2 regions of the Pseudomonas sp. UM16 genome follow, and region 2 is predicted to be linked to the other one. Evidence: predicted binding sites of a transcription regulator. Region 2 holds the regulator's gene; the other holds the start of a gene.
The links. Region 2 encodes FliA, which starts transcription of late flagellar genes. Its sites were predicted from a motif close to CTAAAGTTTNNNNNNNNNNNGCCGNTAA; they were not measured.

Region 1: the regulator FliA is predicted to act here: its motif matches at 3,624-3,651, upstream of ACQRAX_RS20365 (methyl-accepting chemotaxis protein).

Annotation. Positions count from the first base shown of each region.
Region 1 is NZ_JBNPJT010000018.1:8,141-23,653, forward strand. It holds gene ACQRAX_RS20355 (ABC transporter permease) at 1-318, opposite strand, end outside; gene ACQRAX_RS20360 (ABC transporter substrate-binding protein) at 315-1,325, opposite strand; gene ACQRAX_RS20365 (methyl-accepting chemotaxis protein) at 1,434-3,581, opposite strand; gene ACQRAX_RS20370 (Na+/H+ antiporter family protein) at 3,842-5,161, shown strand; gene ACQRAX_RS20375 (FecR family protein) at 5,182-6,189, opposite strand; gene ACQRAX_RS20380 (acyl-CoA dehydrogenase C-terminal domain-containing protein) at 6,378-8,147, opposite strand; gene ACQRAX_RS20385 (acyl-CoA synthetase) at 8,171-9,793, opposite strand; gene ACQRAX_RS20390 (PAS domain-containing sensor histidine kinase) at 9,998-11,797, shown strand; gene ACQRAX_RS20395 (response regulator transcription factor) at 11,797-12,426, shown strand; gene ACQRAX_RS20400 (DUF883 family protein) at 12,495-12,815, opposite strand; gene ACQRAX_RS20405 (hypothetical protein) at 12,947-13,201, shown strand; partial or broken gene ACQRAX_RS20410 (RNA polymerase sigma factor) at 13,343-13,846, shown strand; gene ACQRAX_RS20415 (FecR family protein) at 13,854-14,732, shown strand; gene ACQRAX_RS20420 (TonB-dependent siderophore receptor) at 14,891-15,513, shown strand, end outside.
Region 2 is NZ_JBNPJT010000002.1:268,974-284,486, reverse strand. It holds gene flhB (flagellar biosynthesis protein FlhB) at 1-645, shown strand, start outside; gene ACQRAX_RS03355 (hypothetical protein) at 691-1,422, opposite strand; gene ACQRAX_RS03350 (T6SS effector BTH_I2691 family protein) at 1,424-4,909, opposite strand; gene ACQRAX_RS03345 (DUF4123 domain-containing protein) at 4,906-5,838, opposite strand; gene flhA (flagellar biosynthesis protein FlhA) at 6,074-8,203, shown strand; gene flhF (flagellar biosynthesis protein FlhF) at 8,215-9,525, shown strand; gene fleN (flagellar synthesis regulator FleN) at 9,645-10,478, shown strand; gene fliA (RNA polymerase sigma factor FliA) at 10,475-11,215, shown strand; gene ACQRAX_RS03320 (chemotaxis response regulator CheY) at 11,320-11,694, shown strand; gene ACQRAX_RS03315 (protein phosphatase CheZ) at 11,714-12,502, shown strand; gene ACQRAX_RS03310 (chemotaxis protein CheA) at 12,515-14,704, shown strand; gene ACQRAX_RS03305 (protein-glutamate methylesterase/protein-glutamine glutaminase) at 14,749-15,513, shown strand, end outside.

The sequences.
Region 1 (15,513 bases), on a different contig from region 2:
AGTGCTCACCAGCACCAGGGCGCAGGTTTGCAGGAGCTTGTCCCATAGGCCGACGACGCCAATCAGAAACAGCAGTCCCGTCAGCAGCAGCGCCCGAAAGATGCTACGACTGGCATGCCAGGTGAGTAGCGCAACCACCACCAGCAATAACCACCAAGGTGTTGCCCGCAGCAGATTTTCCAGGCCGACCAGCAGGTCCAGCAGGCTTTGCGAAACGCTGCGCAAGTGGTCCCCGTAGGCCAGCACCAGCCAGTCGACGAAGCGATTGACGCTATCGGCGAAAGAGAAATGCAGCGCTTGCGGAAAACCATCACTCACAGGCCACCCTCAACATTGCTGGCGACAGTGGCCGGTAGCCAGGCTTTCCAGATGTTCGGGTGTTCACGCATGAAGGTTAGTGCCGCTTCTTTGGGCGATTGGCGCTTTTCGTTCATGTGCGCCAGAGACGTGTTCAAGGTGTCGATAGGCAGATCGACCTTGGCGAAGAACTCGACCAATTCTGGGTAGTCCTGGCGAAACGGGGCAGAGATACCGATGGACAGTTTTGCTGGCAGTGAGCGAGTGCCTTGAGGGTTGGGGTTGTTGGCATCAGTCAGGGTCTGCCAGGCTGCGTCGTTGAACGCCGGTTCTTCCAGGCGCACCAGAGCGAAGCGGCCCATCAGTGGTGTTGGCGACCAGTAGTAGAACAGCACTGGTTTGCCGCGGCGTATCGCCGAGGTGATTTCCGCATCTAGAGCGGCGCCGGAGCCAGTGCGAAAGTTCACATACAGGTGGTTCAGGCCATAAGCCTTGAGCTTCTGGCTGTTGACGGTTTCTGAGGTCCAGCCGCTGGGGCTATTGAGGAAGCGGCCTTTATCGGGTGATTCCGGGTCGCTGAACACGTTGGCATAGTGTTTGAGATCATCCACCGATCGCAGCTGCGGCGCCTGGGCCTGGATGCCACGCGCAGCATCACCCTTGATCACATACTCGGGCACATACCAGCCTTCATCGGCATTTTTCACCGTGTCGCCAATGGCGAACACCTGGCCGGCCTGTTCGGCCTTCACCCAGGCCGGGCTGCGACCGGCCCATTCTTCGGCGATCACCTGGATGTCGTTACGCGCCAGGGCCACTTCCATGCTGACGGTGCTGCCGGGGAGGGTGTCGGTGGGGTAGCCGTAACCTTTCTCAACGATCAGGCGCAGGATTTCCGTGGTCAGGCTGCCGCTTTCCCAAGTGATGTCGCCGAAAAGGATAGGACTGCGATTTTCGGTGGCAAGACCTTGGGTAACCAGGCTCAACGTCAGCAGGGCGCTGCTGAGCAGGGTGATGAGTCGGTTCATGGTGCCTCGCTCTCAGAAAGGGAGTCTGGCAAGTGTAGTCGGCGGGCGCCTTCGCGGGGCAATCTCGCTCCTGCTGTGCTGCAGGAGCGGGATTGCCCCGCGACACGGTCACACCCGGAACTGATCCATCAACCCCTGCTGCTGGTTGGCCAGGCTGTTGAGCGACTGGCTGACCCGCGCCGATTCATTGGCTTGACCGGAGAGTGATTCGGTCACATCGCGGATGGTTGCGACGTTATTGTTGATCTCTTCGGCCACCGCACTTTGCTCTTCGGCGGCGCTGGCGATTTGCAGGTTCATGTCGCTGATCACGGTGACCGCATCACCGATCTGCTGCAGCGCGGTAACCGCCTGGCTGACCTGCTCGACGCTGCCCTGTGCCTGGCGATGGCTACTGTCCATGGCACCGACTACTTCGCGGGTACCGGCCTGCAGTTGTTCAATCACCTGCCGGGTTTCTTCCACCGACTCCTGCGTACGCCGAGCCAGGTTGCGCACCTCATCGGCGACTACGGCGAAACCGCGACCCGCTTCGCCGGCGCGCGCGGCTTCGATGGCCGCATTGAGGGCCAGCAGGTTGGTTTGCTCAGCGATGGACCGGATCACTTCCAATACAGAACCGATCTTGTCGCTGTTCTCGGCCAGCCCTTCGACCTGAGCCATGGCGGTGCTCATGTCCGCCGCCAGGGTATCGATGCTGGTGGTGGTGCGGTCGATTACCGCCAGGCCCCGGCGTGTGGCCTGGTCGGCGTCGCGGGCAGCCTGGGCGGCCTGGGCGGCGCTGCGGGCAACGTCCTGGGCAGTGGCACTCATTTCATGCGAGGCGGTGGCTACCTGGTCAACCTGGCGGTATTGCTGTTCCATGCCGGCGCTGGTCTGGCTGGCAATGGCCGATGACTGATCGGCGGTGTCGCGGGCTGCCTGGACCGAGCGCTTGACCTCGGCAATGGTTGGCTGCAGCTTGTCCAGGAAACGGTTGAACCAGCCAGCCAGTTCACCCAGCTCATCGCGCTTGTCGTAGTTGAGGCGTCGGGTCAGGTCGCCTTCGCCGCTGGCGATGTCTTTGAGCATGGTCGCTACACCGAGGATCGGTCGGGTGACGCCGCGGGCTAGCAGCCAGATCAGCAACAGGCCGATGATCGCTGCCAGTCCACCCAGGCCAAGCTCGGCCAGGGTGCCGCTGGTGTTGCTGCGGTCGAGTTCCTGTTTGAGGGCCTCGGCGGGACCGGTCAGGGCGCTTTGCGGTACGTCGAGCAGCACGCCCCAGGCTTTGCCGCCGGGGATTGGTGCAAAGGAGGCCAGGACTTTCAGACGCTGTTCATGGTGGATGCTGTGCAGTGGTGTGCTGTCGGCCAGCAGACGGATCAGCTCGGCGCCTTTCTCCGGGTCGACCTGATCAAGGCGTTGGGCTAGTTTGCCAGCGTCCGGGCTGTAGCCGGCCAGCAGGCCCACGGGGCTGAGAATGCTCACCTGGGTCTGGCCCTGGTAAAGATTGTTGCTGGCTTGCTGGCTCAGCGCCTGCAGGCTGTTGAGGTTGATATCGATGGACAGGGTAGCGACAACCTTGTCGGCGACCATCAGCGGGAACACGATGCTGGTCATCAGCACCCGTTGGCCGTCGATCTCATAGAAGTAGGGTTCGATCACGCAGGTCTTGCCGGTCGTGCGCGGGCATACGGACCAGGTATTGGCGGGCTCGCCGCTGGGGCCAATGCTGGTATCGGCCATGTCACGTTCCGGCAGGGCCATGGAGGTCAGTTTGCCTGGGGTCGGTTGCGACCAATACAGGGCAAAGCGGCCTTTTTCGTTGCTGCCCAATTGCTCCTGGTTGACGAACAGTTCGTCCTTGTTGTCCAGCGCATTGGGCTCGAACACCAGCGACAGACCGAGCAAGTCGGGGTTGGCCTGCAAGGCGGCACGCACCTGGCGAGTCAGGTCCTCACGCAGATCGAAAGCATCGAGGAAACGCTTTTCCGACTGCTCCCGCAAGAACAGAACCTGGCGGGCGAAACCAGCGCCGTACTGGTAGGCATCCATGAACTGACGGCGAATGTTCAAGGCCTGGACTTCGCCCTGCGATTCAATGCGTCCCTGAGCCGCTTCAGTGAGCATCTGCATGCTGCTGGCTTTGACCAGCGCTGAGCTCTGTTCCATGCGGTACAACGAAAGGCCCACCAGCAGGGTTACGATGCTGGCCAAGCACAAGCCGGCCAGCAGGGTGATTTTCCACTGAATGGAAAGTTGTCTGAACGACATGGCGAAGTCCTTTGATCCAAAAAAAGATTGAGGCTGCCGACGTTATCGGCAGTTTCGCCGTTTTCTTTATTCAAACGATCAATTGAGATGCGTCTTTTTCGTTCATTCCTACGACACCAATCGCGTTGTGAACTTTGACAAGCGTGAAAGCCTGCTTCAGAGTGTGCGCCCTCCATAAAAATACCGTCGTTCGGCCACTGCTCCCGGGCAGTTTGTCGCCGAATCGGTCGCTTTTTGTCCGCTTCCTAGAGGTCACAGGAATGAATGCAGTAATTGCCGCGGTCGGCATCATGCTGATCTTGAGTCTGTCCCGCGTGCATGTGGTGATCGCCCTGATCGTCGGCGCCCTGGCTGGCGGCCTGGTGGGTGGGCTGGGCATCGACGGAACGCTCAAGGCGTTCAACAGTGGTCTGGGCGGTGGTGCTACGGTCGCTTTGTCCTATGCTTTGCTCGGCGCCTTTGCTGTGGCGATTGCCAAGTCCGGCATGGCCCATGCCCTGGCCGACCGTGTCCTGGCTATGGTCGGTCAGCAAGGCCACGGCAATGTTGGCAAGGTCAAATGGCTATTGATTGGCTTGCTCCTGGTGGTGGCGATCTCCTCGCAGAATATCCTGCCGATTCACATCGCCTTTATTCCGTTGCTGGTGCCACCGCTGCTCTATGTTCTGACCAAGCTGCAGATCGATCGACGCCTGGTAGCCTGCGTGATGACATTCGGCCTGATCACACCGTACATGTTCCTGCCGGTGGGTTTTGGCAACATCTTCCTTAACGAGATACTGCTGGCCAACGTCAGCCGCAGTGGCGTGGATGTCAGTGCGGTCAATGTTACGCACGCGATGGCCATTCCGGCGGCGGGGATGCTCTTTGGCCTGCTGTTGGCAGTGCTGTTCAGCTACCGCAAAAAGCGCGTCTATGATCTGGAAAAAATCGAGCAGGTCGAGCAGGTGGCGGTGCGCTACAACCCGCTGACCCTGCTGGTGGCCGGTATTGCCATCGCCGCAGCGTTCATCATTCAGTTGTGGCTGGACTCAATGATCATTGGCGCCATGGCCGGATTTTTGATTTTCTCGGTCTCAGGCATCGTGCGCTGGAAGGAAACGGATGACCTGTTTACCGAAGGCATGAAAATGATGGCCATGATCGGCTTCATCATGATCGCCGCGTCCGGTTTTGCTGAAGTCATGAAAGCCACTGGCGAGGTCAAAAGCCTGGTGGAAACCTCGGCGGCGTGGATTGACCACAGCAAAGGTGTCGGCGCGTTGCTGATGCTGCTGGTGGGCTTGCTGGTCACCATGGGGATCGGCTCATCGTTTTCCACTGTGCCGATTCTTGCCGCGATTTTCGTGCCGCTGTGCGTGCAACTGGGCTTCGACCCGGTGGCCACCGTGTGCATTGTCGGTACCGCCGGTGCGCTGGGCGATGCTGGTTCACCGGCCTCGGACTCGACCCTCGGTCCGACCTCAGGGCTTAACGTCGATGGCCAGCATCACCATATCTGGGACACCGTGGTGCCGACCTTCCTCCACTACAACTTGCCCTTGCTGGCGTTCGGTTGGTTGGCGGCAATGATGCTGTAGCGCTTGGTCAAGCGCAAGGCTCAACCGCGTGCAGGGGGAGGCGAGATGCGGTTGAGTAGCATGCTGCCGTCTTTGCCCCGGGTCAGGTAAACCGGCAAAACCTTGGGCAAGTTGCCAACCAGGCGCTTGATCTGGCTGGTGTCGTAGATGCCACTGATGCGGATGTTACCGGTGCTTTCGTCGGCCAGTTGCAGGGGTTTGTCCAGGTAGCGGTTGATCTGCGGCAGGGCTTGAGCCAGGCTCAGGTTATCGAGGATCAACTTGCCATCACGCCAGGCCAGGCTGGTGTCGTGGCTGTAGGTTTGGCTCAGGCGTGGCTCGAAGTCACCGGACTGGTAGCTGGCCTGCATGCCCGGGCCCAGGCGATAGCCACCATCGGTGTCGTGCGCGTCGCTGCTGACCAGCACCGATCCTTCGACCAGGGTCACTTTGACCTGATCTTCATATTTCCAGACGTTGAACTGAGTGCCGGTCACCCGCGTCTGCCCTTGGGCGGCATGCACCACAAACGGATGCTGGCTATCGTGCTTGACCTTGAAGAACGCCTCGCCCTTGACCAGGGTGACCCGGCGTTCGTCCTTGTAGTTAGTGAAGCGCAACGCGCTGCCCAGGTTCAACTCGACCTGGCTACCGTCTTTGAGTAAGACATGGCTGATGGAACTGGTGCTTTCCAGATACTGATATTGATTCGGCAACCAGCCTTGATCCCAACCGATCCAAGCGCCTGTCGGCAGGGCCAGCAGGGCAATGGCGGCGGCTGAAGCATAGTGGCGCCAAGCGCTGCGACGACGGCGGGGAAGGGCAATGACTTTGCCAGGTGTGTTACTGCGTGGCAGATGGTCAGCGGTCTGCCAGATGTCCAGCATGGCCTGGTATTCCTCGGCATGCACAGGATCGGCGGCGAGCCACAGCTCAAAGGCCTGGCGTTCGGCTGCTGAGCAGTCTTCAGCTTGCAGACGCAGGCACCAATGTGCAGCGGCATCAGTGATGGCATCAGATTGGTCGGCGCTGCGGCTGGTTTGGTTCATCAAGACTCCCGGTTTTGCCTATTCTACCCTTGCAGCGTAGGTGGGAGAACCCGAGATAATGGCGAATGACTATCAGTTGTAAGGTTTTTGTCGGGTAAAACTCTGCAAATGCACTGAGTTCGCAGCTATACCCCGCCTGGTGACGAGGTATAGCTGTTTAACCTTGGCCGACTGACGGTCGAAACTACTTAGAACTGTTCAGCTGCGAGGTTGAACAGTGAAGTACTGCCCGCCCGAATATTGGCCTCCAGGGACAAGGTGCGGGGAAGTAGGCGGGCAAAGAAGAACGCGGCGGTGGCACGTTTGGCGCCATAAAAAGCCGGATCCTGTGTCAGTTTTGTCTCGGCTACGGCATCCATGCGTGCCCACATGTAGGCGTAGGCCACATAACCGAACAGCTGCAAGTACTCGACCGAGGCGGCGCCCACAGCGTTGGCGTCCTCGCTGGCTTGGCTGCAGAGCCACTGACTGAGACTTTCCAGCGTCGTTGTCGCCTTCAGCAGTGATGCGCGATAGGGCGTATCGCCTTCACAGAAGTGGTGAATCTGCGCCGTGAACTCGGCCAGTGCTCTGCCGCCATCGGCCACCACCTTGCGGCCCAGCAGGTCGAGGGCCTGAATGCCGTTGGTACCTTCATAGATCTGGGCGATACGTACATCGCGCACCAACTGTTCCTGACCCCATTCGCGGATATAACCGTGACCGCCAAACACCTGCTGGCCAAGCACGCAGCTTTCCAGGCCATTGTCGGTAAAGAATGCTTTGGCCACAGGGGTCAGCAGCGCTACCTGACGCTGGGCGAGCTCGCGCTCTTCAACATTTTCGGCATATTTGGCGATATCCAGTTGCTGGCCGACATAGGTGGCAAATGCCCGCCCACCTTCAGTCAGGGCCCGCATGGTCAAGAGCATGCGGCGTACATCCGGATGCACGATGATCGGGTCGGCAACGTTGTCGCGTGCTTGAGCGCCAGTCGCCGCCCGGCTTTGCAGGCGGTCTTGGGCATAGCGCGCAGCATTCTGGTAGGAGGCTTCGGCGCAACCGATGCCCTGGATGCCAATCGACAGGCGCTCGTAGTTCATCATCGTGAACATCGCCGCCAGCCCGCGGTTGGCTTCGCCAATCAGAAAACCGCTGGCTGCGTCGAAGTTCATTACACAAGTGGCCGAGGCCTTGATGCCCATCTTGTGCTCAAGGGAGCCGCAATACGCCGAATTGCGCGGGCCGAGGCTGCCATCGCCATTGACCAGGAATTTGGGCACCAGAAACAGCGAGATACCCTTGGGCCCGGCTGGCGCGTCGGGCAACTTGGCCAAGACCAGGTGGATGATATTCTCGGTGAGGTCCTGCTCGCCGCCGGTAATGAAGATCTTGCTGCCGCTGATGCGGTAACTGCCATCGGCACAGGGTTCGGCTTTGGTGCGGATGATCCCAAGGTCAGTACCGGCATGCGCTTCGGTCAGGCACATGGTGCCCGTCCACTCGCCACTGTACAGTGGCGGCAGGTAAGTGGCCTTGAGGTCATCACTGGCATGGGCGTCGAGGGCCAGACAGCAACCGGCACTCAACGCCGAGTAGAGGCTGAAGCTGCAGTTGGCGGCATAGAGCATTTCTTCGAACTGCACCGCGAGCATTTTCGGCATCCCCAGGCCGCCGTGCTCGGGGTTACCGGCCAGCCCCACCCAGCCACCTTCGCGATAAGTCTGCCAGGCGTGGGCGAAGCCGTCTGGGGTACGCACCTGACCGTTATCGAACAACACGCCCTGTTCGTCACCGCTGCGGTTGAGCGGAGCAATCAGTTGGCCGGTGATCTTCGCTGCCTCTTCGAGAATGGCGTCGGCGGTGTCGCTGTCAACCCGTTCGGCCAGCAGCGGCAGACGCGCCCAGAGGTCAGGGCCGTGGAACACCTCATGAAGGACGAAGCGCATATCGCGCAGCGGAGCATTGAATTCTGGCATGGGAATCTCGCTGTTTAATGGGGTCAGAGCGCCTTGGCCCAGTCGCGCAACAGATACTTCTGGATCTTGCCGGTGGACGTTTTCGGCAGCTCACTGAAGACCACGGTCTTGGGCAGCTTGAATCCAGCCAGGTGCTCGCGGCAGAAGCTGATGATCTGCGCCTCGCTGGTCTGCTCACAACCGACTTTGAGGGTGATGAACGCGCAGGGGGTTTCGCCCCATTTCTCGTCCGGGCGGGCGACCACCGCAGCCTCAAGCACGGCAGGGTGCTTATACAGGGTGTCCTCGACTTCGATGGTGGAAATGTTCTCGCCGCCGGAGATGATGATGTCCTTGAGCCGGTCCTTGATCTCGACATAGCCGTCGGCATGCCATACCGCCAGGTCGCCGGTATGGAACCAGCCGCCGCGGAAGGCTTCGGCAGTGGCTTCGGGGTTTTTCAGGTAACCCTTCATTACCGTGTTGCCGCGCATGAAGATTTCCCCCAGGGTGTTGCCATCGCGCTGTACCGGTTCCAGGGTTTGCGAATCCGCGACCATCAGGCCTTCAAGGGTGGGGTAACGCACGCCTTGGCGCGACTTGATCCGCGCCCGTTCGGCCAGGGGCTGTTCGTCCCATTCGGCGTGCCAGGCGCAAACGGTTACCGGCCCGTAGACTTCGGTCAGGCCATAGACATGGGTGACCTTGATACCCATTTCTTCCACCGCACCGATGACCTTGGCCGGGGGTGCGGCACCGGCGACCATGGCGTTGACCGGATGATTGATGGCCGCTTTGGCTGACTCGGGCATGTTGATCAAGGCGTTGAGCACAATTGGCGCGCCGCACAGGTGGGTGACCTGATGCTCGCGGATCAGGGTGAGGATCTTCTGTGGATCGACCCGACGCAGGAACACATGGGTACCGGCCAGCGCCGTGACGGTCCAGGGGTAGCACCAACCGTTGCAGTGGAACATCGGCAGGGTCCACAAGTACACCGGGTGATTGCCCATGGCCCAGGTCATCTGGTTACCCAGGGCGTTGAGGTAGGCGCCACGGTGGTGATAGACCACGCCTTTGGGGTTGCCTGTCGTGCCAGAGGTGTAGTTCAGCGAGATCGCCTGCCACTCGTCCTCTGGCCATTGCCAGGCGAACTGTGGATCGCCTTCGGCAAGAAAAGCTTCGTAGTCCAGATCGCTGATCGCCTGGCCTTCAGCGTATTCTGGATCGTCAACATCGACCACCAACGGCGGGTACTCTATCAATGCCAGGGCGCCAGCAATGACCTTGTGAAATTCCCGGTCGGTGATCAGCACCTTGGCCTCACCGTGTTCGAGCATGAACGCAATGGCTTCGGCGTCCAGGCGAACGTTCAGGGCATTGAGCACGGCGCCAATCATTGGCACGCCAAAATGCGCCTCCAGCATCGCGGGGATGTTCGGCAACATCACCGCTACCGTGTCGCCTTGGCCAATCCCGCGTCCGGCCAGGGCACTGGCCAGACGCCGGGAGCGTTCGTAGGTCTGTTGCCAGTTGCGCCGGATGGCACCATGAATCACCGCCGGGTACTGGCCATAGACCGCCGCAGTGCGTTCGATGAAGCTCAAGGGGCTCAATGCTTGGTGATTGACAGGAGAGGGCGCCAGGCCCTGAGAGAAAATCGACATGAAAGGTTCCTGTGCAGGGGGCGCCTGTATGGCGTACTGCAACCCCCGGTGGCTGATTGTTAGCTCTGATCAGGTGGCGTGAAGGGCGGGCCCTTCAGGTGTGACACACTTTTACGTGAATCGCTATGGTACTTGGAAGATAGACTATAGCAATATAGTAGAAGTACTATATTCGTAACCTGACCCATTCGATTGAGCACACCCATGACCGCTTTGCTCGCCAGCGATCCACAACCCAGCCTGCTATTCGATGCCTCGGCAACGGTGCTGGCGGTCAACCCGGCCTTGCAGGCCATGCTCGGACCTTGGCCACAGCGCTCAGCCGAATACTGGTTGCCGGGTAATTTCCAGGCGCTGGTCAATGCCTGCCAGCGCCAGGCCCGGGCGATCAGCGATGTCGAAGCGCAGGTTGCCGGGCAAATTCTGCTTTGGACCTTTATCCCGGTCGCTGCTGATCAGGTGTTGGCGCGTTGTCGTGACGCCAGCGCCGAACGCGTTGCTGAACGTGAGGCCAACCAGGCGCGGCGCCTGTATCGATTGATCACCGAAAACACCACCGACCTGATTTCGCGGCACAGTCCCGATGGTTGCTTTCTCGATGCTTCGCCGGCCTCCTATCGGTTGCTCGGCTATTGGCCTGAAGCATTGCGTGGCGTCGCCGTGCAGTCGTTGTTTCACCCTCAGGACCGTCAGCAATCGCTGCTGCAAGCGGCCCAGGCCTTGGAGCAGGACGGCTATCAGACCATGACGTGTAGGGTGCGCCATCGCCACGGTCACTACCTGTGGTTTGAGATCGCCAGCCGGGCGATTCGTGAAACCTATACTGGGGCGGTGGTAGAGATTGTCAGTGTCTCTCGGGATATCAGCGTGCGCGTCGAGGCCCAGGAAAACCGTCGACGGCTCGCCGAGGTGGTGGAGGCAAACACCGACCTGGTGCTGTTCACCGACCGTGAAGGTCATCTGAGTTATCTCAACGGTTCGGCGCGCCGCGCCCTGGGGTTGCAGGACGTACAGACGTTGCCTACGTTGCAGCGGTTGCTCGACCCTGGGCTATCGCAACAGTTGCAGCGTGAAGGTTGGCAGCGCGCCGAGCAAACCGGCGTTTGGCACGCCGAGACACGTTTGATCCCATGGCAGGGAGCGCCGGCGTTTCCGGTTTCGCTGGTGTTGATCGCCCATCGCGCCAGCGGTGGCCAACGTTACTACTCGTTGGTCGCCCGCGACATGACTGAGCGCGAATTGCGCGAAAGCCAACAACGTCGGCATCAGGATGAACTGGCCCACAGTGCGCGGCTGGTCACCCTCGGCGAACTGGCGTCAGGCATTGCCCACGAGATCAACCAGCCGCTGGCGGCGGTGGTCAACTACGCGGGCGCCAGTCAACGTTACCTACAAACCCTGGACCGTGATCCGCAGGCGGCGGCGCGGGTTGCTCAGGGTTTGGCGCGAATCACTGAACAGGCAACCCACGCGGCTGAGGTGATCAAGCGCCTGCGTGCGTTCTTGCGCAAGGAGCCGCGGCGCCTGCAGGCTTTGTCAATCGCCGATGTCGCCATTGAAGCGGTGCGCCTGTGTGACTGGGAGGCGAGCCGAGACCAGGTGAGTATCGAGTTGCAAGTGAGCGACCCGCTGCTGGCGGTCTATGCCGATCGGGTGTTGCTCGAACAGGTGTTGCTCAACCTCTTGCGCAATGCCATTGATGCCAACCGCGAGCAGCATCAAGGGCAGCCTTCGCGTATCGTGCTCAGCGCTGCATTTGTCGCCGGGCAAGTGCAGGTAGAAGTCAGCGACCAGGGGCCTGGCGTGGCGGCAGAGCGGCTGGACGGTATTTTTACCCCCTTCAACACCAGCAAGCCGGAGGGGCTGGGCCTTGGCTTGAGCATGAGCCGCAGTATTATTGAGGGTTTTGGCGGGACCTTGCAGGCGTTACCGGGTGTGGAGGGTGGATTGATCTTGTGTTGTCGGCTGGCGGCGGTGGCCAGTGTCGGAACTGAGGGCATGTGATGCAGCAAGCGAAAGTCTATGTAGTCGACGATGACCAGGGCATGCTCGACTCAACGGTCTGGCTGTTGGAGTCAGTCGGTATTCAAGCGATGCCGTTTACCAGTGGTCAGGCGTTTCTACAGACCTGTGGCGAGTACTTGCCAGCGTGTGTGCTGCTTGATGTGCGCATGCCCGGTATGGGCGGGCTGAGTGTCCAGCAAGCCTTGAACGAGCGCGGTATCGAGCTGCCGGTGATCTTTCTCAGTGGCCATGCCGATGTACCGATCGTGGTGCGAGCGTTCAAGGCTGGCGCCTGCGACTTCATTGAAAAGCCCTACAACGATCAGTTGCTGCTGGATGCTGTCCAGGCCGCGCTCGACCGCTCACGTCGAGCTCTTGCCGACAGCGGGCCACGGGCGGAGGTGCAAGCGCGAATCGACAGCCTGACACCACGTGAGCGGGATATTTTCGTGCCACTGGTGCAAGGTTTTAGTAACCGTGAAATTGCCGAACAGCTTGAGGTCAGCGTGAAGACCGTCGACCTATACCGTTCGCGGGTGATGAAGCGCATGGAGGCTGACACCTTGCCTGCATTGGTGGGGATGGCGATTGCCTGTGGCGTGGTCGAGGCGCTGGGTGCACAGCCCTGATCTGACACAGATCGTTGTGGGAGCTGGCCTTTCCAGCACGGCTGGCTCCCACCGTTCGCTGCGGTGATTTAAGAACGCCGCCCCAGCAGTAGCCCCACCACCAAGCCAAACCCTGCCGAAATCGCCACCGTCTGCCATGGATGGCCACCGATATAGTCTTGAGTGGCTTCAACCACCGGTTGGGCCTTGCTCCGTACATTGCCGACCGCTTCGCGCGCTTGCTTGAGTTTGAGGCCGACCTGGGCGCGCAAGGTTTCGGCGTCTTCGCCCACCAGCGCGGCGCTGTCGCGTAGCAGCTTTTCCGATTCTTCAATCAAGCTCTGCAGTTCACTGAAAGCCTGGTCCTTGATTTGCTCGGCTTCGGCTTGCACGGTGGTTTTTCTGGCCATGGGCGCTTCCTCGTTAGTTGATGGGCATTGAACAGTGGATACCGCTGGGTGCGGAAAGTTGCAGCGACTTTGCCGTCCGTTGCTGGCTACAGTGTAAGATAGCGCCTATTTTCAAGCGGCAGGACACCCTCATGAGTTTCAATCTGGCCAACAAGAGCTTCGCCGAACGGGCGCAGATCGAGGACGAAAAAGCCCGGCTGTTCGAGCTCTGGCAGAGCAACCTGGGCAAGGCCAAGGGCGAAGCCGCTCGGCTGATCGCAGAAAAACCCCGGCGTAAAGGCAAGTGGGCTGAATGGGTGCGCTCTGAACTGGATGGCATGTCGCCGCCCGAGTTCGCCAATATGGTCCGCAGTGAGGTCAACAAGCTGATGGCCGCGGCCAAGTAAGGCAATTGCAGGCATTCTCAGCACTGCTGGGCCAGCCCGGTGCGGCCACTGCACAGGGGCGTTGAAAAGCACGACCAAGATGAACGATACTGTTTCTCATTAGCGTGTATTTCTTGTTCCCAAGGCCCATCGAATCCCTCCATGTTGACGTCTCCCGTGTCCGGGCTGCTGGCCAGTTTCCAGGAACATTACGATGACCTGCTGCAGTTCTTGACCCGGCGCATGAGCGACCGTCAGCGTGCGGCTGATGTGGCCCAGGAAACCTACCTCAAGTTGGTCAAAATCGAGCAGCAGGACCTACCGGTGCTGCATGCACGCAGCTTCATCTTCCGCGTGGCCGGCAACTTGGCCATCGATACCTTGCGTCGCGAACAACGGATGGCCGGCAACCTCGACGACGCTCAAGCGGCGCACCAGGTGCCGTGTCCGGCGCCAGCACCGGAGGCGGCGTTGCTGGCTCGTGAGCGCCTTGAGCAGCTCGACGAAGCCTTACTACAGCTGCCGCCTAACGCTCGTCAGGCGTTGTTGCTCAACCGCGTCGAAGGCCTGACCCAGGCGCAGATTGCACAACAGTTGGGTGTTTCCGAGAGCATGGTGGCAAAATACATCGGCCAAGCGTTGCGCCACTGCCGCGACTGGCTTAAACACAACCATGATTGATGCCCTTGCCATGTCTGCACCGCAGCCGCTTAGTGATTTGTCCGACGATGCTCTCGACTGGCAGGTGCTGCTGCACTCCGGCAACGCCACGGAGGCCGAACGTGTCCGTTATCAGCGTTGGCGTGCACTCAGTCCCGCTCATACTCAAGCAGCCCAGGAAGCCGAAGCCTTGTGGGGCGATCTAGGCCAGACTCGTGCGGCGAGCGAACTGACGGCCGCTGTGCCGCGCCAGCGCCGCTGGGGCAGTGCCTTGGCCGCTTCGCTGGTGTTGGCGCTGATTGGTTATGGCGGTTGGCAGCAAGCCCCGGCCTTGCTTGCTGACTATCACACCCGCGTTGGCCAACAGCAGCGGATTACCTTGGCTGATGGCTCGCAGGTGTTGCTCAACAGTGGCAGTGCTTTGTCGGTGGATTTCAGCAGTGGTCAGCGTCGAGTGACGCTCAAAGTGGGTGAGGCGCTGTTCGAACCGGCTGATGACCCGCGTCCGTTCGTTGTCGAAGCGGGTGGCGAAGCGGTGCAAGGTAGCGGGGCGGTGTTCAGTGTGCGCCGTGATGGCAGCCACAACCGTGTGGTGATTGCCCAGGGGCAGGCACAAATCGGTGAACGCGTGCTCACCAGCACACCGGATGCACGGGCTCAGACTGCCTGGCAACGCGGCAAGCTGATCTTCAATGGCAAGCCCCTGCGCGAAGTACTGGCCGAGCTTGAGCGATACCAGCACGGGCGCATCGTGCTGTCCGATCAAACGCTGGGGGCGATGCAGGTCAGCGGGGTATTTGACCTGGATGATCCGCAAGGGCTGTTGCGTACCCTGGAGCAGCGCTATGCACTGAAGGTTACCTATTTGCCTTGGCTGGCCGTGGTGTATTGACTGCGGCGCAGGCCACGTGCGAATAGCTGCCGAAAAATAATTTCAATTATCCACTGCAAGTTCTTCTTCGCCCAATCGTCGTAGTGAGACTGATCAGCAATTCATTCTCATTTACACCATTTGCCTGGAAGAACATTGTGAAGGGTCCGCTTAAGCCAATCGCTTGCTCCACTGCTCGTTTCAAACACGCTTTGCTGGCTTCAACCGCCGTCGCCGCACTGCTTGGTCCCGTCTGGGCAGTGGCAGCCGAGGTCGCCAATGCTGGGCAAGCGAGCGCCCAGCAAGACCGCGAGGTCAGCCTGGAACTACCGGCTCAGGAACTTGATCAGGCCTTGACAGCGTTCGCCGACCAGGCTGGGCTGCACCTATTGTTTACCAGTGCCGATGTCGCCGGCTTGCACAGCCCGGCCCTCAATGGTCGCTACAGCATTGCCCAGGCCTTGCAGAGCCTGCTGGCCGGCAGCGGTATGAGCTGGCAGTTCAGCGATTCGCGCACGGTAATCCTGCGCAAGGTCCAGGCTACTCCGGCGAGTGTCAGCCTCAAGCCGACTGAGGTCAGCGTGGCTTCGCGCACCAGCACCGCGATCAGTGAAATTCCGGGCACCGTCTGGGTGGTTGACCAGCAGCAGCTCAAGGAGCAGATCAACAGCGGTGTCAGCCTCAAAGAAGCCATTGGCAAACTGGTACCTGGCCTGGACCTGGCCCCGGAAGGGCGCACCAACTACGGCCAAAACATGCGCGGGCGCAATGTGCTGGTGATGATCGACGGCGTCAGCCAGAA
Region 2 (15,513 bases):
CTTTCGGCAGACCGTGACGACCTGCTGGCAATTGCCAATGAGCCGTTGGATCAGGCCATCATCCACTGCGTTCAGGTGGTCGGTTGGAGTGCGCTCTGGATGGCGGCAGGCTTGCTGCTGATTGCCGCGGCGGACGTGCCGATTCAGTTGTGGCAGACGCACAAAAAGATGTTGATGACCAAGCAGGAAGTGCGCGACGAATACAAAGACAGCGAAGGTAAACCTGAGGTCAAGCAGCGCATCCGGCAGTTGCAGCGTGAAGCGTCGCAGCGGCGGATGATGGCGGCGATCCCCGACGCTGATGTGATCATTACCAACCCGACGCACTATGCCGTTGCGCTCAAGTACGACCCGGAGAAAGGCGCTGCGCCGCTGCTGTTGGCCAAGGGGGTTGACTTCATTGCCTTGAAAATTCGTGAAATTGGCAATGAACACAAGATTCAGGTACTTGAATCCCCGGCGCTGGCGCGTTCGATCTACTACTCCACGGAGCTTGAAGAGGAGATTCCGGCCGGACTGTACCTGGCAGTAGCCCAGGTGCTGGCCTATGTCTTCCAGATTCGTCAGTACCGGGCCGGCAAGGGCAAGCCGCCGGAGCCGCTTAATGACGACCTGCCGATACCGCCGGATCTTCAGCACGAATGACCCTTTAACAGGGCAGGGGAGACTATCCGGCATCCGGGCACCTAGTCAGTCGGTAGTCAATAGCGAATTAAGCTTGGCGGTAATGCAAGGCACCCCTGGGGAAAGGTGCGGTTTGATGAAATCGGCGACTTGGTTTTTTTTGTGGCGTTTACAGAAAATATTGAGATGCCAGTCCATGATGTAAACCCCGTCTACTTTAGGGATGCTGTACTTTACATCCACCACTTCTCGGTTAGATGCAATGGTCGCCTGGGTGAGCTCTTCCCACTTTAGAAAGTAATGGTGGTATTGAGTTTGCATTTCTCGAAAGCTTTTGGAGTTTGCTAGTGAAAAGTACGTTAAACCCATAGCGCCGGGCCCGATCAGTGCAATAATAGACATGCTCGGGTCGTTGAGGGCAATGCTGATACAGAAAACCATGGCAATGCCTGTGAACCACTTTAAGAACGTCAGCATCCACTCGGGAAACTCTTTCCATTTGCAATATTCAATTCCCGAAACAGTAAAGCGGTAGGCGACTTTTACGCGCTGATGAGTCATGGACGTGACTGCTGCCATCATGATTATGTAGAAAATAATTCCATTTAATGGGCTATAGCTTGTGTAGAAGTCATAGGAGGGAAACAGTACTACTATGGAGAAGAATGCAAACATGAGGTTTGCCGGTAGGGTGAAGTAATTGCGAGCGCGAATCGTCCACGCCATCAGCTCGGGTTCATGGGCATATTCCCACGTGAGCTGCGGCGGCAGGTTTGGTGGCTTGATAAAGTTGAACACCCTACTCTTCCCCGGTTTGGTGGTGAGGTACGGTTAATGACACCCACTGAGTGCTTTGAATGGTCAGTACGATGTCGTTGTTCAACTCACCACTGAAGGCGTTGTTTTCCCTGTCCGCCTCGTTGCTCAGGCCGGTCAGGGCGATACGGAACATATAACCGCGGCCGTCGTTACGTTGGAGAATGCCGAAGGGATAGCTCACTTCGAGCTCCAGCACGGGGTAGGATTGCGGTGTTTCGATCCACACTTGCCAGAGGCGATGTTGATCCGTTGCTGCGTAGGTGTAATCGGCGGGGTTGATCGTGCTGCCTGGCCTGTTCGGTAATTGGCCGAGTAGTTTTGGATCGATCCATGAGCCAATGAGGAACTGCTCATAAAAACTTGAATGAGTGACGCGTAACCGGTCGTCGATAGAGTAGTACGTGTCGATTATTGCCGGCTGCAAGTGCGTTTCGCGTCCGGCGAGTGTGTGTGGTAGTTGAATCTGCAGCCAGAAGCCTGACCAGCGCGGGGTGCCGTAACCGGCCAAAACCGATTTGCCCAGGACGCTTGGCCGTTGCAGCGTTTCCAGTAGCGCGTTCATTTGAGCTTTGTGCCCATTGTTACCGGCCCAGGCGGGCTCAGGGGCGAGCCCCCAACTGCAGCGATGGAGCCAGAGGCGCAGCCCTTCGCGCTTGTACATATTGGCCAGTATGGAGCTCAGGAAGTAGGCAATCCCAAGCACGGTCAGCAGGATGGTGATGGGGGTTGACATGACCCAGGTGAAACTGAACCAATAGCCGAGGAAGGCACCGATGGTCTGCGTGGCGGCGGTAATCGCCATCCCGATCACAATTTGGCGCTTCCAACTAAGGGCGTTTGTTTCCTCTTCGCTGGTAGCGTTCCTTTCATCGATCGAAAGTTGCCAGGCCTCAAGCCCGGCCGCAATCGCCCCCAGCGTCGCCCACGTAACCGTTCGCAAAATCAGACGTTTGGAAAACGTCGCAAACTCCTCCGCGGTGGCGGCGGTGGCGCTATCTCCGAGTTTGGCGGCTGTGGCCATAGCAGCTTTCCAGGCGTGGTATCCCGCTTCCGCAACTTTCGCCGTTTCCCGACCAAGTGGCGCAAACATCTTCCCCGCCTGATGCCACCCCGGAATCACCCACAGCGCGACGAGCGCATTAGCCGTATACGCAGCGCTGGAACCTATCTTTCGCCATTCATCAGCGCTGAAGCGGCCATTGTTCTGCGCCTGCTGGGTAGTGTTGAAGAAATTCCACAGGTTCAAACCCACCAGCAGCACAGGCAGAGCCTGGCCAAGGTACTGGTTGGCCCAGGCTTCGTTATGGGGTTGATGCTGTCGGCTGCCCGTTTGCCGCAGGTGCCTTTGGGCCAAAACCTCGTTGCGGCCCAGGTCAGTGAGCCAGCCGAGGATTGTTTGCCGGTTAACATGCAAGCGGGTAGTGTTGCCAGTCGCCAGGGCGGTGATCTGGTTCGGCTTGTGCAACAGCAGCGTCTGCATCTGCGCCTCAAGCTGGTGCAAGGCGATGCGCGCGGCGCGTTGGTCATAAGGATGGCCGGGGCGTTGCAACACCTGCGCTGCGCCGGCGATCTTGCCTTGCAATGCCCTGACGTGCCCAAGCCAAGTCTGCAGCAGGTCTGGGTACACGGGGTTGAAGACCAACTGGGTGTGGGTGGCAATTTCGCTGGAGATTAGCACTTGGGTGGCGGCGAGCGCCAGCACGTCATGGCCCTTCAGGGATGGTAGCAACAAGCTGCTAAGGCCGTGCCAGGCGTTCATGGCCTGGTCGTTCGCCACCTTGGTCAGGGTGTGTAGCGCCTGTTTACCGACGCTGCTCATGCTGCGATAAAGCTCACTGTTTTTGACCGCCTCCAAATCGAGCACGCCTTTAATTTCGTTGAGGCGCGAGGCGGTGCTTGTGGCGTCACCCGGCTGCCTGAGGTTCAGCGGCGGCATGCTGCCATCGCCTTCGCGAGCCTGGTCTTCAAGGTGTCCGGTGGTGCTGAAGTTGTACGACACCTGTTTGATCAGGACGGCTACTTCCGGGTTGAAGTTGAACAGCGCCAGGCCCAGCAGAGTGTTCGGCGCCTTGGCTTGCTCGCTGAGCCATCGCTGGCCCCCTTCACCGTTACCCAGGTTGATGTAGAGGGCATGGGCGGTTTCCAGCAGTTGGCTGGCTTGGTCCTCGTTGCCGCTGTCGTGGTACAACGCTTCGGCGCTGTTGCCGAGGCGATTTACCCAACTCAGCAGGTCGCCTTCGCTGCGTTGGCAGTGGGCCTGCAGTTGCTGCGCCTGCAGGGTGGTCTGGCCCAGGTACTGCTGCATCTGGGCATAGCGAACATCTTGGCGCCACAGGCGTTTGGCATTCCATTCGGCAAGCACCGCTCGCCACGTGTCCCGGTCTGGCAGGTGTCCCCACTTGGCCTGGAATCTGCTCTCGGCGTCGCCCAGCACTTTGGCCCCGGCGATGCCCGCCATGACCTGATCTTCAGGCAGTTGCAAACTCTTTGCCTGCTCGATTTCATCGTTAACGCGCAACAAGCCGTAAAGATCGTCGGTGTAGTCCCGGCGTTGGGCGGGATCTTCGAGGGGCTGGGGAATAAACGCATCGGCGTCGACACCACAGAGTTGCTGCACTGCCAAGGCGCTTTGCAGGGGCTGCTCATGCAGCGCCTCGAACTGGCTTTGTTCCAGCAGCCGTCCGCTCAGGTTCATGTTGAGGTCGTCGATCAGCGCCAGAGGGTCGTCGAGGGCTACGAGTAACGCCGTGTCCTGTTCTGGTACATGCCCGCGCACCAGGCATTCTTCAAAGGCGGCTTTGTAGGGCGCGCCTGGCTCTGTCACGGTGGTCGGCAAAAGGGTGCTGGTGAAGTCCGGGATGGATGCGCCGTGGACCAGGATGTCCGCCACGCTGTTGCCCAGTTCAGTGAGTGGCGCGCCATGTTCGAGTTCGCCGCTGTTGCAATAGGCCGGCAAGTCGACGTGGCGCAGCCAGGGCGACTGTGCGCCGGCAGTGTCGTTCATCAGCTCGCAGAGGTGCCAGGTCCACTGTACGGGGGAGTAGGCGATACGTAGTCGGCTACCGCGCGGATAAAGTAGATAAGGCTGCGTTGTGCCGGGATTGTTGCGCACATCCTGGTGTCGCTCGGTGCTGGTCCAAGGGTGACGGGTAAATTGATTGCCCTGGACCCGGTATTCATGGAAGGCGCTGTCTTCGCTGCTCAACACATAGAGCCAGCCGTCGCGCAGTTGGCGCAAGGTGTAGCTGCGGGTCTGAAGTTCGGGCGGCGCGCCCGACCAGTTCTTCGGTAGTGGGTTCGGCCCTTGGTTGCTGCCCTTTGCGGGCGACTCGTCAAGGGCATAGCGTACCGGGAACAGGGCAACCTCCTTTGCTCTCAAGCCGCATTGCCCGATTGATGTGCCATGATCAAACAATTGATTGCGGTAGGCTTGGCGCCATTGGGCTGGAGTTGTATGGAATTTCATAACGCTTCCTTGGCGAGTTCAATATCTAGGCAGTCGGCATCCATTTGCTCGATACGTTGCTCCGGGGACAGTTGTGGTGCGTTGGGCGTTGCGGTTAGCCAGTGCTGGTAAGGCGAGTCGCGGAGTTGGATAAAACCTTCGCCCCAGCGCAAGCTGTACTCGACCCAGATTGCTTGGCAACGAGCGCTAGCCAGCCCCCACTGATCGGCTTCATCAAGGCGGCGGTCGAACCACTCCGTGAGGGTGTGGCTTTGCAGTCGGGCCAGGTGACGGGGGTAGGTTTGTTGCAAGAAGGCGTGCAGCTGTTCCATGAACCGCCATCGCCATGCCTGGTCCAGCGCATCGAATTGGCTTTGGCCGAGGTGACGGTGTGTGCCGCACGCCGTTGTTTGTGCTGAAGCATGCGTAAAGCTAAGCCAGCGCGACGGCTCGTCGGACATCCAGGTGTGGGGAGGCTCGGGCACGTGCCAGGCCGCTATTGGGCCCAGGACGGCATTCAGTTGTGCCTCGGGGTAACTGCCAAGCCAGTAGCGAGTCACCAATGGATCGCCAAAGCGCAGCAAAGCGGCGACGCCGTTGTCGGTGGGCGGAGCGATAAAGGACCGCAGGTGACCGCACAGCGCAACAGACGGTGCGTCGCTGTACAGCACGCTGGCACAGTTTGGCCAGTCGGGGATGTGCGTCAGTACCTCCTCAGGGGTGGCCATCTCGGGCTCTATCCTGGCCAGTATGGGCCCCAGATCTTTGCAGCTGTCCCAGCGGGTACCCTGGTAGATAGGGACGATTTCTGTAATGCCTTCCACTCTCCACAAGGTGGCCAGGGCCTTTGGCAACATCACACCATCTACCAGTAAGTAACTGGCGCTCGGCTGATTGCCGGTTGACAGGGAGGGCGGCTGGACGGGCAGGTTTTCAGTGGCTGCAAACATCTGGCTCTTCCTTAAAGCACAATCCGTTGGTGCAAATAGCCTGTATCAGGCTCGAAGGGGAAGGGACGCTAGCAAATAGAATCGCAGGTGTATGTCGGAAGGATCTGAAAATTGTTTTCAGATATCGCAGGTTCACCATCGTCGTTAAATCGCAAAGTTGGAAGGCTTCTTGCAAAGGCAGCGCTGCGCGCGTCAAACGCGTCAAAGTTTTGCTTGAGCTAGACGAGGAATACCGGTGGATCGCTCTCAGTTAATCAACAGTGCCCGTAACAACCTGGCCGGCTTAGGTCGGGGGAATCTGGGTGTGCCGCTGTTGCTGCTGGTGATGCTGGCAATGATGATGTTGCCGATTCCGCCGTTCCTGCTCGACGTGCTATTCACCTTCAACATCGCCTTGTCGATCGTGGTTCTGCTGGTTTGTGTCTACGCCCTGCGCCCGCTCGACTTCGCCGCATTTCCAACCATTCTGCTAGTGGCAACGCTGCTGCGCCTGGCCCTCAACGTGGCCTCCACCCGAGTGGTCATGCTTCACGGTCATGATGGTCACGCCGCCGCCGGTAAGGTGATCCAGGCCTTCGGTGAGGTGGTGATCGGCGGCAACTACGTGGTCGGTATCGTGGTGTTTGCGATCCTGATGATCATCAACTTCGTGGTAGTGACCAAGGGTGCCGGGCGTATTTCTGAGGTGAGCGCGCGTTTCACCCTCGATGCGATGCCCGGTAAGCAAATGGCCATTGACGCCGACCTCAACGCCGGCTTGATCGATCAGGCTCAGGCCAAGGCGCGACGTTCCGAGGTGGCCCAGGAGGCTGAGTTCTACGGTTCGATGGACGGGGCCAGCAAGTTCGTGCGCGGTGACGCCATTGCCGGTCTGTTGATCCTGTTCATCAACCTGATTGGCGGCATGCTGGTCGGCATGTTCCAGCACGGCATGACCTTCGGCGATGCCGGTAAGGTCTATGCCCTGTTGACCATTGGTGACGGTTTGGTGGCGCAATTGCCATCTCTGCTGCTGTCCACTGCCGCGGCGATCATGGTAACCCGTGCCTCCGGCTCCGAAGACATGGGCAACCAGATCAATCGGCAGATGTTCGATTCGCCCAGGGCATTGGCGGTGTCGGCGGGCATAATGATCGTCATGGGCCTGGTGCCGGGTATGCCGCACTTCGCCTTCCTCAGCCTCGGTCTGCTCGCGGGTGGCGGTGCCTATCTGGTATGGCGTAAGCAGAATCAAGCCAAGCTCAAGGCTCAGGAGGAGGTGCAGCGCCAGCAGGATCTGTTGCCTTCACCGCAGCGTGCGATGGAAACCAAAGAGCTGGGCTGGGACGACGTTACGCCGATCGACATGATCGGTCTGGAGGTCGGTTACCGGCTGATTCCGCTGGTCGATCGCAACCAAGGTGGTCAGTTGCTGGCGCGGATCAAGGGAGTGCGCAAGAAGCTCTCTCAGGACCTGGGTTTTCTCATGCCCACCGTGCATATCCGTGACAACCTCGACCTGGCACCCAGTGCCTATCGCTTGACCCTGATGGGGGTGATCCTGGCCGAGGCCGAGATCTACCCGGATCGCGAACTGGCGATCAACCCCGGGCAAGTGTTTGGCACCCTCAACGGGATTGCTGCCCGCGACCCGGCCTTTGGTCTGGAGGCGGTGTGGATCGACGTCAACCAGCGCAGCCAGGCGCAGTCGCTCGGCTATACCGTGGTCGATGCCAGTACCGTGGTTGCCACCCACTTGAACCAGATCCTGCACAAGCACTGTCACGAGCTGATTGGCCATGAGGAAGTCCAGCAATTGCTCCAGGTGCTGGCCAAGGCCTCGCCCAAGCTTGCTGAAGAATTGGTGCCGGGCGTCATTTCCTTGTCGGGGCTGCTCAAGGTCCTGCAGGCATTGCTTGCCGAACAGGTGCCGGTGCGTGATATTCGCAGCATTGCCGAGGCTATCGCCAACAACGCCGGTAAGAGTCAAGATACCGCCGCGCTGGTGGCCGTGGTGCGCGTCGGATTGTGTCGCGCTATCGTCCAAAGCATTGTCGGCGTTGAGTCTGAGCTGCCTGTGATCACCCTTGAGCCAAGGTTGGAACAGATTTTGCTCAATAGTCTGCAAAGGGCCGGGCAAGGTCAGGAAGACGGTGTTCTTCTTGAGCCGAGCATGGCCGAAAAGCTTCAGCGTTCGTTGATCGAGGCCGCCCAGCGTCAAGAGATGCAAGGGCAGCCGGCGATTCTGCTGGTCGCAGGACCGGTGCGGGCAATGCTGTCGCGCTTCGGTCGCCTGGCTGTACCGAATTTGCATGTTTTGGCGTATCAGGAAATACCTGACAACAAGCAAGTTACCATCGTTGCCACAGTAGGCCCCAACGGCTGAGGTAGTGGGTTATGCAAGTTAAGCGTTTTTTCGCCGCCGATATGCGTCAGGCCATGAAGCTGGTTCGAGATGAGCTGGGGGCTGATGCCGCCATCATCGGCAACCGACGGATTGCTGGCGGTGTCGAGCTGACGGCGGCGCTGGACTACAAGCTGTCTGCCCTGGCGCCCCGGGTTCCGAATGTCGAGCTCGAAGATGAATTGCGCAAGACCCAGTCGCGCATCGTCACCGCCCAGGCCGAGCTCAGTAGTCGTAGCGAAAGCGAAGACGGCAACCGTCAGCTGTTTGCCGGTTTGCCACTGACCGCTTCTGAGCCGCTGGTCGAGGCGCACGTCGAAGCCCCCGTCGCTCCCGCACCGGCGGCTGCCGCGCCGGTCGATCCGCGACTGTTCGATGCCATGCGTTCGGAGCTTACCGGGCTGCGCGAACTGCTCGAAGTTCAGCTCGGCTCGTTGGCCTGGAGCCAGTTGCAGGGCAATCAACCGCAGAAGGCCAACCTTTGGCGGCGCCTGCAGCGTATTGGCCTGTCCGGCCCGCTGGCGCATGAACTGCTGGAGCAGATCAGCGGCATCGAAGAGCCGCGTCATGCCTGGCGCATGCTGTTGGCGCACCTGGCACGCAGAATTGATGTGCCGCAAGTCGAACCGATCGAGGAGGGCGGTGTCATTGCTATGGTCGGTCCGGCCGGCATGGGCAAGACCACTACCCTGGCCAAATTGGCGGCGCGTTACGTGCTCAAGTACGGCGCACAGAACCTGGCGTTGGTGAGCATGGACAGTTTCCGTATCGGTGCCCAGGAGCAGCTCAAGACCTTGGGGCGGATCCTCAATGTCTCGGTCACTCATGTAGATCCGGGTCAGTCCCTGGCTCAGGCCCTTGAGCCGTTGCTGCGCAAGCGTGTGGTGTTGATTGATACCGCTGGCTTGCAGGCCAGTGATCCAGCCCTGCGCATGCAACTGGAAACCCTTGCCGGACGTGGTATTGCGTCTAAAAATTATCTGGTACTGGCGACCACCAGCCAGAAACAGGTGCTCACCGCCGCCTATCACAGCTACAAGCGCTGTGGGTTGGCCGGGTGCATCCTGACCAAGCTTGATGAAACGGCCAGTCTCGGAGAAGTCCTGAGCCTGGCCATCAGTCACGAATTGCCTGTGGCCTATCTTACCGATGGGCCGCGCATTCCTGACGATCTGCACCTGCCGCGCCGCCACCAATTGGTCAGTCGCGCGGTCAGTGTGCAGATGCAGGACGAGCCCAGCGAAGAGGCGATGGCCGATATGTTCGCTGATCTCTACCACAGCCCCGGCAAGCGTGTCGGCTGAGGTGATTGTGAAGACGTTGCAAAGTATCTGCATGGATGGACTGCCAGGCATTTTTCAGGTGTTGAAAGCGCAGCCGGTCATGTGGCCTCGGTCTAAGCAAGACAAGGTAATGAACAAACATGGGTAGCATGCATCCCGTACAGGTGATCGCCGTAACTGGCGGCAAAGGTGGCGTCGGCAAGACCAATGTGTCGGTGAACCTGTCATTGGCGTTGGCAGAGCTTGGCCGTCGGGTCATGCTGCTGGACGCCGACCTGGGCCTGGCCAACGTCGACGTATTGCTCGGCCTGACGCCCAAGCGCACCCTGGCTGACGTCATCGAAGGCCGCTGCGAACTTCGTGATGTGCTGCTGCAGGGGCCCGGTGGGGTGCGCATTGTGCCTGCCGCCTCCGGCACGCAGAGCATGGTGCATCTGGCACCCGCGCAGCACGCTGGCCTGATTCAGGCTTTCAGCGAAATTGGCGACAACCTCGACGTCCTGGTGATCGATACCGCTGCGGGTATTGGTGACTCAGTAGTCAGTTTTGTCCGCGCCGCCCAGGAGGTGCTGTTGGTGGTGTGCGATGAGCCCACCTCGATCACCGACGCTTACGCGCTGATCAAACTGCTCAACCGCGATTACGGTATGAACCGCTTCCGGGTCCTGGCCAACATGGCACAGAGCCCTCAAGAGGGGCGCAACCTGTTCGCCAAGTTGACCAAGGTCACAGATCGCTTCCTTGACGTGGCCCTACAATACGTCGGCGCGGTGCCTTACGACGAATGCGTACGCAAGGCGGTGCAGAAGCAGCGAGCGGTCTATGAAGCCTTTCCGCGTTCCAAGTGCGCGCTGGCGTTCAAGGCCATTGCTCAGAAGGTCGATACCTGGCCGTTGCCTGCCAACCCGCGCGGTCATCTGGAGTTTTTTGTCGAGCGCCTGGTGCAACCGACGAGTGCAGGTCCGATGCTATGAACGCCAGCGGTTATCGGATGTACAGCAAGGCTTCGCGCGATGGCCAGTATGAATTGATCGAGCGCTACGCGCCGTTGGTCAAGCGTATTGCCTATCACTTGCTGGCACGATTGCCGGCCAGTGTGCAGGTGGAGGATCTGATCCAGGCCGGCATGATTGGTCTGCTCGAGGTTTCCAACAAGTATGACGCGAGCAAGGGTGCCAGTTTCGAGACCTACGCCGGTATCCGGATCCGCGGGGCAATGCTTGACGAAGTACGCAAAGGAGACTGGGCACCACGCTCGGTTCACCGCAATACCCGCATGGTCAGTGACGCGATTCGGGCAATTGAAGCAAAAACCGGCCGTGACGCTAAAGATCACGAGGTTGCTGCCGAACTCCAATTGAGTCTCGATGATTACTACGGGATTTTGAATGACACCCTGGGCAGCCGCCTGTTCAGTTTCGACGACCTGTTACAGGACGGCGAACATGAAGGCCTGCACGAGGATGGCGCCAGTGCCCAGCTCGAGCCTTCGCGCGACCTGGAAGACGAGCGCTTTCAGGCAGCTTTGGCCGATGCCATTGCCAACTTGCCCGAACGCGAGCGCCTGGTACTGGCGCTGTACTACGACGAAGAGCTGAACCTCAAGGAAATCGGTGAGGTGTTGGGTGTCAGCGAGTCGCGTGTCAGCCAGTTGCACAGCCAGTGCGCGGCGCGTTTGCGCAGCCGCCTGGGAGAATGGCGGGCGCGTTGAACGCAGGTTCAATGCAGTCGTGAAATGTAGTGCCCGAATTGATTGAATGCGCGTTCAGCGCTGAGCGCGTTAAAGACTGCTTGGAGGTCTAATTGAACAAAGACATGAAAATCCTCATCGTCGACGATTTTTCGACGATGCGGCGGATCATCAAGAACTTGCTGCGTGACCTGGGCTTCACCAATACCCAGGAAGCTGACGACGGCAACACCGCGCTGCCAATGCTCGAAAGCGGCCATTTCGACTTTCTCGTCACCGACTGGAACATGCCGGGCATGTCCGGCATCGATCTGTTGCGCAAAGTGCGTGCTGACGAGCGCCTCAAGCACCTGCCGGTGTTGATGGTGACGGCTGAAGCCAAGCGCGAGCAGATCATCGAAGCAGCCCAGGCCGGCGTCAACGGCTATGTGGTCAAGCCGTTCACCGCGCAAGTGCTGAAAGAAAAGATCGAGAAGATCTTCGAGCGCGTCAATAGCTAAGACACGCCACGGGGGCGCTATGGAGCAAACACATTCATCGTTGGACGGCTTCGAGTCGACACTGAAGAAGCATGCCCACGAACTGGTCGACAGTCTCGAGCGGGGCAAATTTGGCGACGCGGTGCAATTGATCCATCAGCTAAACCAGACCCGTGACCGTGGCCTGTACCAGGAAGTGGGTAAGCTCACGCGTGAGCTGCACAGTGCGATCGTCAGTTTTCAGATCGATCCGCAAATGCCTCAGGCCGAAGAGGTTTCACAGATCACTGACGCCACCGAACGCCTGTCCTATGTGGTCAAGCTGACGGAAGGGGCGGCCAACCGGACCATGGATCTGGTTGAAGCCAGCACGCCAGTGCTCAATGAGCTGAGTGACGAAGCTCAGGCATTGAGTGTCGACTGGCAGCGCTTCATGCGCCGCGAAGTGGCGGCGCCGGAGTTTCGTGAACTGGCCAAACGCGTCGACAGTTTTCTCACGCGCAGCGAGGAGGGCAACCGCAAGGTCGCCGGCCACCTCAATGATATTTTGCTGGCTCAGGACTATCAGGACCTGACCGGTCAGGTGATCAAACGTGTAACCGCACTGGTCACCGAAGTAGAAAGCAATCTGCTCAAGCTTGTGCTGATGGCCAGTCAGGTCGATCGTTTTGCCGGTATCGAACATGACCACCAACAGCTGCGCGCTGAAAAAGATCAAGAAAAACATCCAACTCGGGGTGAAGGTCCGCAGATTCATGCCGATAAGCGTGAAGACGTTGTGTCCGGTCAGGACGATGTCGACGATCTGCTGTCCAGTCTGGGTTTTTAGGGAGCACGTTTAATGAGCTTCGGCGCCGATGAAGAAATCCTTCAGGATTTTCTGGTAGAAGCCGGCGAGATTCTTGAGCAACTGTCCGAGCAACTGGTCGAGCTGGAAAGCCGTCCGGATGATGCCGATCTGCTCAATGCGATCTTTCGCGGTTTTCACACTGTAAAAGGGGGCGCCGGCTTCCTCCAGCTCAACGAGCTGGTGGAGTGCTGCCACATCGCCGAAAACGTCTTCGACATCCTGCGCAAGGGTGAGCGGCGCGTTGATGCCGAACTGATGGACGTGGTCCTGGAAGCGCTGGACACGGTCAACAGCATGTTTGGCCAGGTGCGCGAACGCAGTGACATCACCCCAGCCACGCCTGAGCTGCTGGCAGCCTTGGCGCGCCTGGCTGAGCCTGCGGCGGCGGTGCAGGCCCCCGCGCCTGAGCCGGCTCCGGAACCGGCGCCCGAGGCAGACATTACCGACACCGAATTCGAGCAGTTGCTTGACTCGCTCAATGCGGTCAAGGCCGAAGCTGAAGCGCAGGTGCAAGCGCCTGCCGAGGCCAGCGACGAAATCACTGATGCCGAGTTCGAGTCGCTGCTCGATCAGTTGCACGGAAAAGGTCAGTTTGCCCCTGATAGCGTCAGTGCGCCCGCGCCAGCGGCTACCACGGCGGCAGGTGCTGGCGACGAAATCACCGATGACGAGTTCGAGGCATTGCTCGATCAGTTGCATGGCAAGGGCAGCTTTGCTGTGGATGCCTTGCCGGCTGCCAGCGCGGTACAAGCGGCACCCGCTGCTTCAGGCGATCACATCTCTGAGCATGAATTCGAAGCGCTGCTTGATGAGCTGCACGGCAAGGGTAAATTCGCCCCGGACAGCGTAGCTACCGCCGCTCCAACTGCTCCAGCCGCTGCAGTTGCGGTCAAGCCCGCAGCAGCTCCGGCACCCGCGGCGGTCAAGCCTGCGGCGGCGCCGGTCAAGGCCGCAGCGCCCGCACCTGCGCGCCAAGCTGCTGCGGCGGCCGAAAAGCACCCGGCCAGCGAAACGGAAACCACCGTACGGGTCGATACCGCACGCCTTGATGAGATCATGAACATGGTCGGCGAGCTGGTGCTGGTGCGTAACCGCCTGGTCCGTCTGGGCCTGAACAGTGGCGATGAAGCCATGTCCAAGGCGGTGTCGAACCTCGACGTGGTCACCGCCGACCTGCAGACCGCGGTGATGAAAACCCGCATGCAGCCGATCAAAAAAGTCTTCGGGCGCTTCCCGCGCCTGGTTCGCGACCTGGCCCGGCAGCTGAAAAAAGAGATCAACCTGGAGCTGGTCGGTGAAGAAACCGACCTCGACAAGAACCTCGTTGAAGCCTTGGCCGACCCGTTGGTGCACTTGGTGCGCAACGCTGTCGACCACGGCATTGAAACGCCGGAAGAACGCGAAGCAACGGGCAAGTCCCGTAGCGGCAAAGTGGTGCTTTCGGCCGAGCAGGAGGGTGATCACATCCTGCTGTCGATTTCTGATGATGGTAAGGGTATGGACGCCGATGTCCTGCGCGCCATCGCGGTCAAACGCGGGGTGATGGACAAGGACGCTGCCGACCGTCTGAGCGAAAGTGAATGCTACAACCTGATCTTTGCCCCAGGGTTCTCGACCAAAACCGAGATCTCCGACGTCTCCGGGCGTGGTGTGGGCATGGATGTGGTGAAAACCAAGATTTCCCAGCTCAATGGCTCGATCAATATCTATTCGACCAAGGGCCTGGGCTCGAAGATTGTCATCAAGGTGCCGTTGACCCTGGCGATCATGCCGACGCTGATGGTCATGCTCGGCAATCAGGCGTTTGCCTTCCCGCTGGTCAACGTCAACGAGATTTTCCACCTGGACCTGTCGCGCACCAATGTCGTCGACGGTCAGGAGGTGGTCATCGTTCGCGACAAAGCCTTGCCGCTGTTCTACCTCAAACGCTGGCTGGTCAGTTCCGCCGCTCATGAAGAGCAGCGCGAGGGCCATGTGGTGATCCTTTCGGTCGGGACCCAACGCATTGGCTTCGTTGTCGATCAACTGGTGGGTCAGGAAGAAGTGGTCATCAAACCGCTGGGCAAGATGCTCCAGGGCACGCCGGGCATGTCGGGCGCCACCATTACCGGTGACGGGCGCATCGCGCTGATCCTCGACGTTCCGAGCATGCTCAAGCGTTACGCCGCCCGGCGTATTTGATTCTGGTGGCGCGGCCGCAAGCCGCGCCCCGTAATGGAGTGTTTATGGCAGTCAAGGTCCTGGTGGTGGATGATTCCGGTTTTTTCCGCCGCCGTGTCTCGGAAATTCTTTCAGCGGACCCGACTATCCAGGTCGTCGGCACCGCGACCAACGGCAAGGAAGCGATCGACCAGGCGCTGGCGCTCAAACCCGATGTCATCACCATGGACTACGAAATGCCCATGATGGATGGCATTACCGCCGTGCGCCACATCATGCAGCGCTGCCCGACGCCGGTGTTGATGTTCTCTTCGCTGACCCATGAAGGCGCGCGAGTAACCCTCGACGCCCTGGATGCCGGTGCGGTCGATTACCTGCCGAAAAACTTCGAAGACATCTCGCGCAACCCGGATAAGGTCAAGCAGATGCTGTGTGAAAAGGTTCATACCCTTTCTCGCAGCAACCGCCGCCTGAGCAGTTACGCCGCGCCGGCGCCGCAGCCGACTTCGCATGCCCAGCCAAGTGTCAGCAGCCTGGGCAGCAGCCCGGCACTACGTGCAGCGGCACCGGTACGTGCAGCAGCTGTTGCCTCGCCAGCGCCCAAGCGCAAGCCTTATAAATTGGTGGCCATTGGTACTTCCACCGGAGGCCCGGTAGCGCTGCAGCGGGTCCTGACTCAGTTGCCAGCCAATTTCCCGGCGCCGATCGTGTTGATCCAGCACATGCCAGCAGCGTTCACCAAGGCTTTTGCTGAACGTCTGGACAAGCTGTGCAAGATCAGTGTCAAGGAAGCCGAAGACGGCGACATGCTGCGCCCTGGCCTGGCATTG